DNA from 4 places in the Pseudoalteromonas sp. BSi20495 genome. Region 1 is predicted to be linked to each of the others. Evidence: predicted binding sites of a transcription regulator. Region 1 holds the regulator's gene; each other region holds the start of a gene.
What was found. Region 1 encodes sigma-54, which starts transcription at its own class of promoters, with help from an activator protein. Its sites were predicted from a motif close to GTTGGCACGNNNNTNGNNT; they were not measured.

Region 1 (4,101 bases):
ACTAACTGCAATTTTGTCGTAGTTATCAGATACACTTCTCACTAAAGAAGGTAGCAGATTAATTGGAATATTATCTACGCAATAATAACCTAAATCTTCAACTACGCGTAAAGCAACCGATTTTCCAGAACCGGAACGGCCACTTATGATAATTAATTCCATTTATCACCCATTATGTTAATTACGATTGTTCTACAATAACTTGATACAGTTCAGTATCTGATTTTGCGCTGCGTAACTGTTTACAAAAATCTTTATTATTTAGTTTATCAGCTATCGTTGCGAGCGTCTTTAAGTGCTGCTGGTTATCGCCATCAGGTACGATGAGAGCAACAAATATATCAACAGGGCGATTATCTATTGCATCAAAATTAATAGGTGTTTCGCTTACTAATACGAGTGCTAAGGGCTCTTCTGCGCCGCTCATTCGCCCATGAGGGATTGCAATGCCTCTTCCTATACCAGTGCTTCCCAGTTTTTCTCTATTCATTAAGGCGCTGAGAATATCTTGTTGAGAAAGATATGGGAGCTTGTCATGAGCAAGTTGACTGATGAACTCTAAAATTCTTTTTTTACTATTAAAAAGGACCGCAGCTCTGCTGCAGTCCTGGCATATAAGTGAACTTAATTTCATAATATTAGTGTCGAGCAAGCTTCTCTTTGTGTTTAATAACTTGGCGATCGAGCTTGTCAATCAGCGAGTCAATGGCGGCGTACATATCTTGATGTTCAGTAGAGGCAAATAACTCAGCTCCACTTACATGAATCGTTGCCTCAGCTTTTTGGTTTAATTTTTCTATATCAAGAATGACATGAACATTATTAATATGATCTGAGTGTCTTTCTAGCTTCGCAAATTTGGTATTTACATAATCTCTTAATGAATCAGTTACTTCTACGTGACGACCAGTTAAGTTTAGTTGCATAAGCATTACCCTCTTTGTTTAGCGTCTTAAATCAAACTTTTTCGCTGATTTGACGGTGGAATAGCTAGAGATTCGCGATACTTTGCGATTGTACGTCTCGCTACTTTTATTCCTTGCTCAGCTAATATATCTGCAATTTTACTATCACTCAATGGTTTTGCTGAGTTTTCTGCTGCGATTAATTTTTTAATGAGAGCGCGTATTGCTGTTGATGAGCATTCGCCTCCATTTTCAGTACTTACATGGCTTGAGAAAAAATATTTAAGCTCAAAAATACCGCGAGGTGTATGCATATATTTTTGAGTTGTTACGCGTGAAATAGTTGATTCGTGCATTTCGACCATTTCTGCTACATCATTTAAAACCATTGGTTTCATGGCTTCTGGGCCATGCTCAAAAAAACCTTGTTGTTGCTTAACAATACAATTAGTTACTTTTAATAGTGTATCGTTTCTACTTTCTAAACTTTTAATAAACCATTTAGCTTCTTGTAGATGCGAGCGAATAAACTGGCTATCACCACTTGATTTAACGGTGCGTGACATTGCTGCATATTGGCTGTTGACTCTGATTTTAGGCATGCTATCTGGGTTTAGTTCAACAACCCAGCGACCTTTTATTTTTTTCACCGATACATCAGGAATTACATACTCAGATTCTTCTCTAACTATAGTATCCGCCGGTTTTGGGCTAAGAGTATGTATTAAAGTCATTATTTCTTTAAGCTCTTCTTCTTTGAGCTTTGTTTTTTTCATTAATGTACGATAGTCGCGAGCAGCTAATAGATCAATGTGCTCGGTTAAAATCATTTTTGTTTCATTAATATAGGGTGTTTCTTTATCGTATTGGTTCAGCTGAATACATAAGCATTCTTGTAAACTACGTGCTGCAATACCAACAGGGTCAAACAATTGAATTCGTTTTAAAACAGCTTCTATTTCGTCAAGTTCAACTTCGTTGTCTTCTTCGTTCTCTTGATTAAAACTTTCTAAAATTTCTTCGCAGCTTAGCGTTAAAATACCCGAATCATCGACGGCTTCAACAATCGCAATCGCAATCGCTTCATCGGTAGGACTAAAGGGAGTCAGTTGTAGTTGCCACATTAGGTATTCGTGGAGCGTTTCAGTCGAGGAGCCTTGGTATATAGATTCATCTTCAGGCATTGGTCCTGATGATGACGCTGGGGCTGCGCTCATATATTCATCCCAACTAACATCCATAGCCATTTCATCACTTAGCGTATCTTTAGCAAGTGCTTCACCACTGTCTTGCTCATATTCGCTCGGAACATCATCAGCATTTGCGCTAACAGTGACATCGTCGTTATCTGCTTTTTGCTCGTTTTTACCAGCAGAATCTTCGGCGTAATCTTGTTCTTCAACCTCTAATAGGGGGTTGCTGTCGAGTGCTTCTTGTATTTCTTGCTGGAGATCCAATGTACTGAGTTGCAACAGGCGAATTGCTTGTTGCAGCTGTGGAGTCATTGTAAGTTGCTGGCCCATGCGCAGCTGTAATGATTGCCTCATGTATCTCTAACAATCCTTTTATGTTGTTATAATTAATACTAGCAGATGCTTAAAGACATGGCGTAAATGTTACAGCCTAAATTGCTCGCCTAAATAAACATCACGTACTGTTTTATCGTTTAATACGTGTTCTGGAGTGCCTGATGCAATTAACTCACCATGAGAAACTATGTAGGCTTTTTCGCAAACATCAAGAGTTTCTCTTACATTATGGTCGGTAATTAACACACCAATACCACGATTTTTAAGATGTTCTATTATTTTCTTTATATCTAACACTGAAATAGGGTCAACACCAGCAAAAGGCTCATCAAGCAATATAAATTTAGGATCAGCGGCTAGTGCTCGCGCTATTTCAACTCGGCGACGCTCGCCTCCTGATAATGCCATACCTTGGCTATCACGAATGTGCTGAATACTAAATTCATCTAATAAATTGTTAAGTGTGTCTTCTCTTGCTTGCTTATTTAGCTCTTTACGTGTTTCTAAAATAGCCATTAAATTTTGATAAACAGTAAGCTTTCTAAAAATTGATGATTCTTGGGGTAAGTAACCAATGCCTAATCTAGCACGACTATGCATAGGTAAAAGAGTAATATCGTTATCGTCGATAGAAATCTTGCCTTTATCACTAGGTACAAGGCCTACAATCATATAAAACGTTGTGGTTTTACCTGCACCATTAGGGCCAAGTAACCCGACTATGCTGCCAGCCTTTACTTCCAAACCTACATTTTTTACAACTTCACGGCCTTTATAACTTTTAGCTAATAGTTCTGCTTTTAATGTACTCATGGCTGACCTTTATCGTTTTTTTCTTTTTTAGTCTCAATAGGTACTAAAATAGTATGCACACGATCGGTTGAGTTTTCGTCTTTTTCAGCGCTAATTAATTGCTGTTGCATATCGTAAGTAATACTCTTGGCATTTATTTTTTGACCCGCTTGCGATACTTGTGCATCGCCAATAAGGGTTAAAAATCGTTTAGCTACATCATAACGAACTTCGTTTGCGCTGGCGCTCATTATAGTGCCATCAGTTTGTTTTTCTTCGAAATATGCAGGGCTACCAGTTGCAATTAGTAGCTGTTTATTATCGCCTAATTCATCACGTTTATGTACTTCTAAACGGTCGGCTGTAATACGACGGTTGCCGTGAATAATCTCAACATTTTTTTCAAAAATTCCGACGTTTTCTTTTAATTGGCCTTCTTGTTTGTCGGCACTTATTGATATTTGATTCGCTGCAGGTTGAATCGCTTGTTCAGCAGCGCTAAGGTTGAAAGCTAGTATAAGTGTCGGAATAATAAGTATTTTTGAAATTTTATTGGTCATAATATATAGTTCGCGTATGGTTAATAAGTTTTATCACTTCAGTTTTTAAATCGGCTTCAAGGCCTTTACCGGTGATCTTTAAATTGGGTCCCGTAACAATAACGGGTTGCTCTGAACGCATCGTGAGTAGTTTTATATCTACTTGAATATTATCCGCATTAATCTTGTCTATCATTGCATTATCAGTAAGATTATTGGCAACCACGTTACCTTCTAAAATTAATTGTTTTCCTTCATATAACGTTGCTTCGTCTGCATTTATTCGCCATGTTTGTTTTTCGTTATATAAGGTGAAAATGGGCTTTTCAAAAAAGG
Region 2 (4,101 bases), on a different contig from region 1:
AGTCAACAATGAAGCTTGACGAGAGCACCTACAGCGTAAAATACAAATCAAGCAGCATAGAGCTAACGAACTTTGAATTTCAGCTATTTAAACCTTTGTTTAACAACCCAAATCGTATTTATTCGCGCGATAGTTTAATGGACACTATGTACGCCGATCAGCGTATTGTGAGCCATCGTACTATTGATAGTCATATTAAAAAGTTGCGTAAAAAATTAGATGAAGTGACACAAACTGAAAGTGTTATTCAGTCTGTTTATGGGGTTGGCTACCGATTTGTGCATCCACAGTAATGTGGAATGAGCGATGACGATGAGCTACTCATCATCGTCAGCATTTTTAATTCGCTCTAAACGGTCAAACTCTTCGTATTCTGCTGCCTGAATTTCATCAAGAATAGAATCTACATCGGCAAGTTCGTCGCTGTCTTCAAATTCACCTGTAAGCGTTGAATTAGGCGTTAAATTGGCCTCTTCAAATAATGCCCACATTTCTTTAGCGTATTGAGTTTTTAGTATGCTTGGCGCAAATTCACCATAGTAGCGGCGTATGTTATTGACATCGCGTGCAAACATAGCTTGTGCACTGTTATTTGCTGAAGCGTTAACTGCTTGCGGTAAATCTATAATTACAGGGCCGTTGTTATCTACAAGTACATTAAATTCAGATAAATCGCCGTGTATTATACCTGCGCAAAGCATAAGCTTAATATAATGCATCATGAGTTTATGCTGCTCAATCGCTTGCTCTTCACTAAAAACGACATGTCCAAGTTGAGGAGCTACGTTACCATCCTCGTCCGACACGAGCTCCATAAGCAGCACGCCATCAATACAAAAGTAAGTATCAGGTACACGTACACCCACACCGGCTAAACGAGATAGCGCATCCACTTCGGCATTTTGCCAAATCTCTTCTTCTAATTGACGGCCATAGCTAGAGCGTTTGCCCATAGCACGGGCTTGGCGTCCACCACGTACTTTTCGGCCTTCTTGGTATTGTGCCGCTTTTTTAAAGCTACGTTTAACGGCATCTTTATACACTTTTGCACAGCGTATGTGTTCACCACAACGCACAATAAATACATCGGCTTCTTTGCCGCTCATTAGTCGGCTTATAACTTCGTCAATAAGGCCATCATCAACAAGAGGTTGTAGGCGTTTAGGTATTTTCACAGATTGCCTGCTAAGTAGGGTTGGTTATTAATCATTATTTATGAAAGTGCTCTGTATTTGTTTGTTTAATTGGCTCAAGCAGTATATCAGCTTTGAGAATTAAGGGCAGTAACGCAACTGCTCGTCAGTTATTAATCGTATTATTTTATTAGCTTATATATTGATTGCAATGCAATCAACCATAACTTTTTAAATTAATTTTTTTATCAAAATAATTTACTACTTCCCTATTGTTTGCACATTGTTTGCGTTTTTAAAGCGTAATCTTAATTTAATTCTTAAATACGAGGTTATTACTATGAAGCATTTTTCAACACTTGCCACTGTGGCAATATTATCTATTGCTTTTTCAGCTAATGTAGCTGCAAGAGGCGGTGACAATCCTCCTGAAAGACCTGATTTTTCAACTATTGATACTGATGGCGATGGTGTAATTAGCTTTGAAGAGTTTAGTGCTAAAAAACCACCGCACGGCGATGCACAAACAATTTTTGATTCTATAGATGCCGATGGTAATGGCGAAATCAGTGAACAAGAGCTTAGCGATCATAAACCACCTCGTCGTGAACGTTGAAAGGGTACTAAAATGATTAATAGTATTAACAGCAGTTCTGCCAGTTTGATGTCGCAACAAAGCAGCCAAACAGCAAAGCTAACAACAGAGCAAAGCGATTTTATTAAAGCAACGCTTGCACAGTTTGATGCAAAAAACTTAACTAGCGACGATGCGCAAAGTATTCAAGCGGCGTTTAAAGAGCAAGGTATTGCACCCACTAAAGAGCTTGCTGATTTAATGGGCGAACTCGAGTTTGATGCTAAAAGTATTGGTGATGCAGGACGGGCAGAAGGCCAGCGTCCGCCACCGCCGCAAAACTCATTAGAATCAGTCGATACAGATGAAGTAGTCAGCTATTTAGATGAGCTATTAACTGAGTATTCAAACCAGTTGTCAGATGAAGATAAAGAATTAATCCTTGCATCAGTGCAAGAGAAATTTGGTTTAAGTGAAGGTGATTCACTGCTAAACGTAACTGCTTAAGTGTTATTACTTAGAGTAAAGCTGACTGTTACTCGCAGGTTTAAGTCAAAAAGCCCAACGGTTAATTCAGTTGGGCGTTTTTATTGGTTTAATTTAACCGTGTTTCTATTTTGCTGGTGCCATCTTCTTCGGTAAATTTAAATACAAAATCTTTTTTACCATCTTGGTTTATATCAACTAACAGAATATCTTTGTTATTTTTAGGCAGCGTTAATTTTAATTTCTTACGTTTTTTATTTAGCAGTGAATCTTGCTCTCCGTAATAAATATACAGTGTTTTTTTACTGTATTTGTATACCGCATCAATATAGCTGTCGCCGTTAATATCGCCTAAATAGAGCGCTGGTTTGGAATCATTGCCGTTCATTCCCACTTCCATTTCTAAATCAAGTTCGATACTCGATTTATTGGCAAATGAGCCGTCGGATTGCTGTTTATAAAGATTCATTTCTACATCTACATCAGTACTGCCACCGCCCAATGCCATAGACGCGATAGTACCTAAGCCAATATCTAAGTCCATTTTTTGTAAATCAATTAAGCCATCATTATTAAAATCAGTTTTGAGCAATAGTTCACTAGGGCCCTGTGTTTCAAATAAGGTAATGGGCGTATTAGTAAAACCTTTAGCGCTCCCTAGGTATAAAGTATGTGCTATTTTTATATCTAACGAATCCATACCTTGCGTAGGCTTAAACTGCCTGGTTGTAAAATCAAGAAATCCGTCGTTATTAATATCAATAATTTGCTTTATTTTTCGAGTTTCACCATTACTTAGTTCGCCTAACTCGATGTCAAAGTCAATTGAGGTAAGCTTTTGCTCAAAGCCCTCTGAATTAGCAAGGAGTACATCTGCTCCAAAGTCGTTTGAAAATACTAGGTCGTTTAAGCCGTCGTGGTTAAAATCAATAACGACGGGTTTATTGCTAATATTAACTTCCAGCGAAAGTCCTTTACTTGAAAAACGACCTTCATACAAAGGTGTTTGCATAAATTGGTTGGGCTTAAAGCTGCCGTCTTTGTTTTGAACATATAAGGTGCTGCTTGTTAAATTAGGGATAAAAATATCACTTAAACCATCGTTATTGGCATCAAAAACAAAATCAATTTTCTCAAACTCATCTACTTTTAATGTATTAAGCACTGATTCATAAGTAAACAATAATGTTGTTTTGTCGCTATTGGTTTTATAAACCCCGTCGTTTGCTAAAATTAGTGCTTGTTTGGTATCGGCATTGGCAAGTGTTGCTACATCAAAACCAATCGCATTATTGGGTAGGGTAAGTTGAATGCTTTTTGCGCTTAGTAAATTGATGCTCTCAAGCTGCTTTAGGGTCTTGTTATATGCAAATACAGTTGCGGAGTCGGTTGTAATTAATGCTTGTGTTGTTTGTATTGCTAGTTTTTGTGCTGATACAAGGCAAGGAGCTAAAGCACATAGCGTTATTATTATTTTATTCATTCGTTAATCCTTTAAATTAACGAGCAATATAGTATTGCTCAAGATTAATTTATAGTACCAACGACTAATTTTAGAACAACTAAATATATGTAAGAAAATGTGGCTGAATGTCTATTTTACAGAGTGAGGAAGCCACTTTAAAAGCTTTTCAAATAAAATATCTTGGGCAATTGGTTTTGATATATAGTCATCCATTCCGGAATCTAAACATTTAGTTTTATCACCCGTCATAGCATTCGCTGTCATGGCTATGATTGTAATGGCGTTTGCTTTATCTCTTGCTTCATTATTTCTAATTAAAGTTGTTGCCTGATATCCGTCCATAACAGGCATCTGGCAATCCATTAAAATAAGAGAGTATGGCTCAATAGTATTTTTTTGATCTAAGTAATCAAGTACCTCTTTACCATTGGTCGCAATATCTA
Region 3 (4,101 bases), on a different contig from region 1:
TATTACGTGACGTTACAAACTTACCTTCTTTACCACAGAAAGGTGAGTTATTTACAGAGAATGTCATTGTTACAGTTGGCTCATCAACACTTAGTGGTGGTAATGCTTCAACGTTTCCTGGGAAACAAACTGTGTCAGAAATCTTAAGCTCACCAATACCTGTTACAGTTACGATGTTACCAGCGTAAGCTCTATCAGTTTCGATACGTTCAAGACCTAGGTAGCTTTGTACTGCGCCAATTTTACCATTACGTGTAGTGCCATCAGCACTGATAATAGTAACTTGTTGGTTAGGAGCAACAGAACCACGTTTAATACGACCAATACCAACTACACCAACATAAGAGTTGTAATCTAGTTGAGAAATTTGCATTTGGAAGTCACCTTCAGGATCTGCATCCGGTGGTGATACTTCTTCAACGATCATCTTGAACATAGGTTCCATGTTGTCTGATGGCTCGTCTAAATCTAGTGTTGCCCAGCCGTTGATTGCTGAAGCGTAGATTACTTTAAAGTCTAACTGTTCGTCAGTTGCGCCAAGGTTGTCGAATAAATCAAAGATTTGATCCATAACCCAATCAGGACGTGAACCTGGCTTATCAATTTTATTGATAACTACGATTGGCTTTAAGCCTTGCGCGAATGCCTTTTGCGTAACGAAACGCGTTTGTGGCATTGGACCTTCTTGAGCATCAACAAGTAATAATACTGAGTCAGCCATCGAAAGTACGCGTTCAACTTCACCACCGAAATCGGCGTGTCCCGGAGTATCTACGATATTGATATGGTAGTCGTTCCAAGAAATGGCTGTGTTTTTAGCCAAAATGGTAATACCACGTTCTTTCTCAATGTCGTTTGAGTCCATCACGCGCTCTTCGTTACCGCCGCGTGTTTCTAATGTACCTGATTGCTCAAGTAGTTTGTCAACCAGTGTTGTTTTACCGTGGTCAACGTGCGCGATAATCGCTATATTTCTTAACTTTTCGATGCTCATATATTTACTCAGAGAAATTAAATTCTCAATGATCCTGCAAGATCTACGCACTCATCTGCGTTTTCACGAGATGTCCAAGCATAGGATTTAAAAGGGCGCATATTATCCCTCATTAATGACATGGATGAAAGTTTATCCAATACAAATTTTAAAACTTTCTCAATACTTTCACTAAGTATCTGTTTTATATATGACAATTATATGAATTAAATTTCGATATTTTTTCGAAAAACAGCCATTTTGGCTATTTTTCCGATCTTTTTGGTACTCTTTTGCATTTAGTTTATGCTAATTTTAAGCGATTAAATTATCAGCAAATTGCACCATGTAAATATTGCACCAAAAGGGATATTTTACGCACCAAACTAGTGCGCCACTATGCTGGATTTTATAACAACTTATTTTTTTTAATTTATAAACATGCAGTTATAAAAATGGCACAAAATCAGCTTAATAAATGCTAAAGCAATTATGCAGCAATAACAAAACCCCACACTTGGAGGACACATGTCACAATCGGTTTTAGATTTTATTAAAGAAAATGACGTTAAGTTCATTGATTTACGCTTTACTGACACTAAAGGTAAAGAACAACATGTTTCTATTCCTCATCATCAAGTTGATGAAGATTTTTTCGAAGACGGTAAAATGTTCGATGGTTCTTCAATCGCTGGTTGGAAAGGCATTAATGAGTCAGACATGGTTTTATTACCAGATGCAGACTCTATCAAATTAGACCCTTTCACAGAAGAAACAACACTAATTGTTCGTTGTGACGTTGTTGAACCTTCAACACTTCAAGGTTATGAACGTGACCCACGCTCAGTTGCTAAGCGTGCTGAAGATTACATGCGTTCAACTGGTATTGCAGACACTGTGTTATTTGGCCCAGAGCCAGAATTTTTCGTATTTGATGATGTTAAATACAAATCAGACATGTCTGGTTCTATGTATAAAATTGATTCTAAGCAAGCTGCTTGGAACTCAGATAAAGAATATGCAGATGGCAACACAGGTCACCGTCCAGGTGTTAAAGGCGGTTACTTCCCAGTTGCTCCAGTTGATGACTTCCAAGATTGGCGTTCAGCTACGTGTCTAGTGCTAGAAGAAATGGGCCAAGTAGTAGAAGCACATCACCACGAAGTAGCAACAGCAGGTCAAAACGAAATCGCTACCCGCTTTAATACAATGGTATTAAAGGCGGATGAAATTCAAGAAATGAAATATGTTATCCATAACATGGCTCACTTATACGGTAAAACAGCAACGTTTATGCCTAAGCCAGTTGTTGGTGATAACGGCTCTGGTATGCATTGTCACCAGTCACTTGCTAAAGATGGTGTAAACCTTTTTGCTGGTGATAAGTACGGCGGTCTTTCTGAAGATGCACTTTACTACATTGGCGGCATCATTAAGCATGCTAAAGCAATCAATGCTTTTGCAAATGCCTCTACTAACTCGTACAAGCGTTTAGTACCAGGTTTTGAAGCACCAGTTATGCTTGCATACTCTGCACGTAACCGTTCTGCATCAATTCGTATCCCAGTGGTTCCATCTGAAAAAGGTCGTCGTATTGAAGTACGCTTCCCAGATCCAACTGCTAACCCATACCTTGCTTTCTCAGCAATGCTTATGGCTGGCCTTGATGGTATCAAAAACAAGATCCACCCTGGCGATGCTATGGATAAAGATTTATACGACTTACCAGCTGAAGAAGCAGCAGAAATTCCAACGGTTGCAGCATCACTTGACGAAGCACTATCTGCACTTAGCGCAGACCGTGAATTCTTAACTCAAGGTGGTGTATTCACTGATGATTTAATTGATGCTTATATCTCACTTAAATCTAAAGAAGTTGAAAAACTTAACATGACAACTCACCCAGTTGAGTTTGAAATGTACTACAGCTGTTAATTAAGCTGTAAAAAATATGTGTGTTCTCAAGCCCGCTGCTCTGCGGGCTTTTTTAATGGTAAATCAAAGCAATCTCCACTAGAGTAAAGTTACTCTAAAACGCAGGACCGCCGAGTGAATAATTACACTTTATTACTAACAATTACTTTAGGATTAAGTAATTATGGCTATGCTGCTGAAAAAAATATACGCTTGGGAAGATAAAAATGGCGTGTTAGTGTTCTCAGATACACCGCATAAAGGCGCGACGGAGGTAAAGCTTACAAGTCAGCACCTTACAATGCCTGCGACCAATACTTATATTTTAAATAACCAACCTCAACCCCAAGAAGCAGCGTTTAACATTGCTATTTTGTCACCAGAGCATAATCAGACAATTCATGAAAATACAGGCACGGTATATGTTACCAGCCGTATAACACCACGGTTCGAAAGTGGGTTAACAATACAGCTGTTTGTTGATGGTCAAACACATGGCCCTGCTAGTCATGATTCAACCTTTGCTATAAAAGATGTTGAACGCGGTGAACATACATTGCAAGTAAAGCTGTTGAATAATAAAAACCAAATTATTGCCGTGAGCCAACCTTATGTGTTTTTTATGCGCAGAAAGGGCTTAATACCAATCCGCAATAATACTTGATCAATTTGAGGGCTTAAGCTTGACGCTAACTGTGTTAAAAATTTCTGATATAGAACAACTAAATAACGAATTTTTTGCCCTGTTATCGACACGGTTTTCATACCTCAAAATAGCTCACTTAATTAAGCAGATTGGTATAACATTCAAGAACTAAATTTAAGTTTAAAACTGAGGCGCAGCAGTGCATTTTATTAATATTAATTGCCTGCAAATATTAGCGCACTAAAATGGTGCAACTATGATTAATAATGAAATTTTCAGCCCAGAACTGCTTGACGCTATCTGGCAAAACCAAACAACAGCGGTCATGTTGCTCGATAAAAAATTTACTGTTGTTTATGCTAATACCAGTACGAGTGAGTTACTTGGTCTTGGTACTAAACGCTTGTTAGATCAACCTTTCGATAGCCTTTTTAATTACCATTCTATTGACTTGAAACGTATTGAACAGTATTCATTAATTGATGGCGTTGATTGCCAGCAACATAGAGCTGACGTGGTTTTTAGCGACTCTCGTCATGCCAAGGTAGCAGTCAGCTCAAGACAGCTT
Region 4 (4,101 bases), on a different contig from region 1:
GCAGTAACCAGTTCAGATGAAGTAAACATGGTTGCATGCCAAGTGGCGTACAGTATTTTTAAAACGCCCACTAAAATTGCCCGTATTCGCTCAGAGCAATATTTAAAATACCGCGAGAAACTTTTTCAGAACGACGACTTGCCAATCGATCATTACATTGCCCCAGAAGCACTCGTGACCAAGTACATTCGTCGCTTAATCGACTACCCTGGCGCATTACAGGTATTGCAGTTTGCCGATGGCATGCTCTCGTTAGTTGCAGTGAAAGCCTATTATGGCGGTTTACTCGTCGGTTATGCATTGTCTGCACTTAAAGAACACATCCCTAATGTAGAAACCCGTGTTGCCGCTATTTACCGCCAAGGTAAAGCAATCAAACCACTAGGTACAACGGTCATTGAAGCCGATGACGAAGTATTTTTTATTGCCGCTACAAAACATATACGCGCAGTAATGAACGAACTACAAAAACTTGAACGTTCTTACAAAAAAATCATGATAGCGGGTGGCGGTAATATTGGCGCGGGCCTTGCCCGCTCACTTGAAAAAAACCACACAGTTAAATTAATTGAGCGTAGCAAAGAGCGTGCTGAGCAACTCTCAGAAATGCTAGATAACACAGTTGTATTTTGTGGTGACGCATCAGATCAAGAATTACTCTCAGAAGAGCATATTGATCAAGTTGATGTATTTATTGCCGTAACCAATGACGATGAAGCAAATATTATGTCAGCCATGCTTGCAAAACGTATGGGCGCACAAAAAACAATGGTACTTATTCAGCGTGGTGCTTACGTTGATTTAGTACAAGGGGGAGAAATAGACATTGCCATATCTCCTCAACAAGCCACCATTTCGGCATTACTAACACATGTACGTCGTGGCGACATTGTTAACGTCTACTCATTACGCAAAGGTGCAGCAGAGGCGATTGAAGCGGTAGCCCATGGTGATGAGAATACATCAAAGGTGGTTGGCCGTGCTATTGCAGATATAAAACTTCCTGCAGGTACAACGATTGGGGCAATTGTACGAAATGACGACGTACTCATTGCTCATGACGACACCATTATTATGTCAGGCGATCACGTTATTATGTTTTTAATCGATAAAAAACACATTAATGTGGTAGAAAAATTATTTCAGGTAAGTGCTATATTTTTGTAGTCTTATGACGTATAAAAAGCCGCTGGCGAAGGCGGCTTTAATCGTTGATAATCGCGTGTTAATTATCATTTTAGAGTTACTGTACTTTTGCAAACTCTTCTTTAGAAAGCTCACCATTCCCGTCAGTGTCTAAGTCATCAAATAATTTCACTAACTGCGCGTTAACTTGCGCTTCTTGCTTGGTGATAACCCCGTCACTATCGATATCAAAAGAGGCAAAATCAACGGCGGCATACGCAGCTGACGACGATGCTAAAATGATGACGGCCAGTGTTGTGTTTAATGTTTTCATAATAATTTCCTAAATAATAAAGAGGAAGTCCTTTTCAAAGATCCCTGACTGTGAAAAATGTTTAATCTGAAAAAAGATTAATTAACCTGAACTCTGGTTAACTAGTAATTAGCGAACTCTTCTTTAGAAAGCTCACCGCTACCGTCGGTATCTAGCTCGATAAATTCAGCCATTAAATCGGTGTCGACTGCCGCTTCACTTGGGCTAATTGTGCCGCTACCATCTATATCAAGGCTATTAAAGTCTGATGCTGCAAATACAACTGAAGAAGACGCTATAGCTATAAGTGCCAGTGCTTTATTTAAATGTTTCATAGTTTAATCCTTCAATGTTCTATCAAAAAAGTTGCTTCGTTTAGCTTAAGCGTAATTTTTCACTTCCTTGTTACCCTCTTTCGTAAGCTCCTTGCCTACTTAGGTTGTCTTTGGCAACTCAGGATAAATACTTGTTAATTAAGCTTCTGAAAATTCTTCTTTTGATAACTCACCATTTTGGTCAGTATCAAGTTCTGAGAACATGCTCATTAACTTTGCATCTACTGATGCTTCTGCTTGGCTAATTGTGCCACTGCCGTCTACATCAAGTGTATCAAAGTCTGTTGCAGCAAAAGCGGCTGAAGAAGATGCTAATGCAATAAGTGCTAGTGCTTTATTAATGCGTTTCATAATATGTATCCTTCAAATTTATGTGTGTGCGATTAAGGTGTCTTACTTTAAATCACGCTTAAGTTCAGTACACCATGACTATTACAACTTAGGTGCCAACTTTTAAAAACTGTTATTTTTCAAGTGGTTAACAGTATAAAATCGTGATGTGGATAAATTTCAAGTGCTTTCCTGTTGCTTTTTAGCAACACAGCGATATGAAAAAACAAAATAGACAATAAAAACAAGAGGTTAATTTAGATTAAAAAAACACAAATTATGAATTTAGATATTTTAAATGAGGTTTAAAGCAAAAATTCAGCTTTATTTTGGTTGGGTTTATTACATGAAATTAGATTATGGTAATCTTTTATTATTTTAAGCTACTGTTTTATATTATTTATTTAATTATTAAAAATAATAACCAAATAATTTTCATCTATAAAGCAGGCAATCGCTATTTTGTTGCAAAATAGCGAAATCTCTTTTAACCGACTTCGAATTCGAGCATGGAGGGATCAATAAAGTGCTCTTTCATAAAGGTATTCATTTCATCTTCACTGGCTAATAGTTTAATACCAAATCTGATCCCCGCATCATGCTCTTTAACGCTACACACTTCGCCTTCAAAATTTTGCGCACTGCTATCTAGCATAATAGTACATTGCATATCTTTTATACTTTCAAGCTCTTTATTACTTCTAACATCAAACATAACTCCCGTTAATGAGATATCTTTAATAACACCTTCGAGTACTCTGTCGTCACTTAGTTTTAGCTTTGCAGGTAATAAAGTAGGGATACGCGTTTGCGAACGCAAACTAAATAACTGAACCTGTTCAGGAAAGTTTATAAAAATAAGCCGAGCCGGATGAGAAGAAATAGACATAATTTTCTGACGAAACGCAATTACTTTCCCACCGCTGCCTTCTATTAAAGCCCTCACGACAACGGTTATACCGTCACGTAAATAATCACTTGCCGCAGGTAAGCGTTTTGAGCTTGGATAATTTAAAATAATAAATTTATCATCAAGTAATCCCACCATCTCAGTCTTAATACGTTTACTACTGGTAGGCGTTAAAATTTCTAGATCGACCAAGCTGCCAATAATTATATTATTAAGATTGCTTATTGGCATATTCTCTCCCTTGTAATGTATTTTTTAAATAAAACAGTTAGCTTTATCCACGCCAAAACGTTGGCGTAAATAACACAAGTAAAGTAAATATTTCTAACCGGCCAAACACCATCGCAATAGTAAGTAACCATTTAGCGCCATCAGTTATCGCGCCATAATGCGATGCTACATCACCCAAACCTGGACCTAAATTATTTAAACAAGCAGCAGTGGCAGAGAACGCCGTTATGTTATCCATACCCGTGCCCATAAGCGCTAACATAATAATAATAAACACCAGCGCATAAGCAGAGAAAAAGCCCCACACAGCTTCTACCACTTTATCTGGCAACGCCTTTCGACCCAACTTAATTGAATATATAGCACGAGGATGCACCAAACGATTAAGCTCACGCACGCCCTGCAAATAAAGTAAAAATACGCGAACGACCTTCATACCACCACCGGTAGAGCCTGCACAGCCACCAATAAAGCTCGAAAATATAAGTAAAATAGGTAAAAACAAAGGCCATGTTGAAAAGTTATCAGTAGCAAAACCTGCCGTTGTACTCATTGATACTGCTTGGAATAAAGCCTGATCGAGGGTTTCGTCGCCATTAGCATATATTTCATTTGACGAAAGCACCGTAAAACAAATAACTACAAGTGCAAGCTGAATGCATAGGAAAACTTTAAATTCAGGGTCACGTAAATAAACTCTTACGTTTCGGCTCGATACAGCGGCATAATGTAGCGAAAAATTAATTGCAGCAATAATTAAAAAGAATACACAAATAAAGTTAATGACAGGGCTATCAAAGTGACCTATCGATGCGTCATAAGTAGAAAAGCCGCCTATCGCCACTGTAGAAAATGCA

Region 2: the regulator sigma-54 is predicted to act here: its motif matches at 1,408-1,426, upstream of P20495_RS07745 (EF-hand domain-containing protein).
Region 3: the regulator sigma-54 is predicted to act here: its motif matches at 1,428-1,446, upstream of glnA (glutamate--ammonia ligase).
Region 4: the regulator sigma-54 is predicted to act here: its motif matches at 2,206-2,224, upstream of P20495_RS04785 (EF-hand domain-containing protein).

The regions. Positions count from the first base shown of each region.
Region 1 is NZ_BADY01000061.1:34,258-38,358, forward strand. Features, by position in the region: gene rapZ (RNase adapter RapZ) at 1-162, opposite strand, end outside; gene ptsN (PTS IIA-like nitrogen regulatory protein PtsN) at 182-634, opposite strand; gene hpf (ribosome hibernation promoting factor) at 639-926, opposite strand; gene P20495_RS11560 (RNA polymerase factor sigma-54) at 953-2,452, opposite strand; gene lptB (LPS export ABC transporter ATP-binding protein) at 2,522-3,247, opposite strand; gene lptA (lipopolysaccharide transport periplasmic protein LptA) at 3,244-3,786, opposite strand; gene lptC (LPS export ABC transporter periplasmic protein LptC) at 3,776-4,101, opposite strand, start outside.
Region 2 is NZ_BADY01000091.1:25,694-29,794, forward strand. Features, by position in the region: gene P20495_RS07755 (response regulator) at 1-293, shown strand, start outside; gene P20495_RS07750 (PA4780 family RIO1-like protein kinase) at 318-1,175, opposite strand; gene P20495_RS07745 (EF-hand domain-containing protein) at 1,474-1,749, shown strand; gene P20495_RS07740 (hypothetical protein) at 1,762-2,214, shown strand; gene P20495_RS07735 (VCBS repeat-containing protein) at 2,303-3,676, opposite strand; gene P20495_RS07730 (PAS domain S-box protein) at 3,788-4,101, opposite strand, start outside.
Region 3 is NZ_BADY01000001.1:15,902-20,002, reverse strand. Features, by position in the region: gene typA (translational GTPase TypA) at 1-994, opposite strand, end outside; gene glnA (glutamate--ammonia ligase) at 1,502-2,908, shown strand; partial or broken gene P20495_RS19840 (DUF4124 domain-containing protein) at 3,023-3,551, shown strand; gene glnL (nitrogen regulation protein NR(II)) at 3,790-4,101, shown strand, end outside.
Region 4 is NZ_BADY01000132.1:25,472-29,572, reverse strand. Features, by position in the region: gene trkA (Trk system potassium transporter TrkA) at 1-1,167, shown strand, start outside; gene P20495_RS04775 (calmodulin) at 1,244-1,459, opposite strand; gene P20495_RS04780 (calmodulin) at 1,561-1,773, opposite strand; gene P20495_RS04785 (EF-hand domain-containing protein) at 1,912-2,124, opposite strand; gene P20495_RS04790 (flagellar brake protein) at 2,591-3,244, opposite strand; gene P20495_RS04795 (TrkH family potassium uptake protein) at 3,288-4,101, opposite strand, start outside.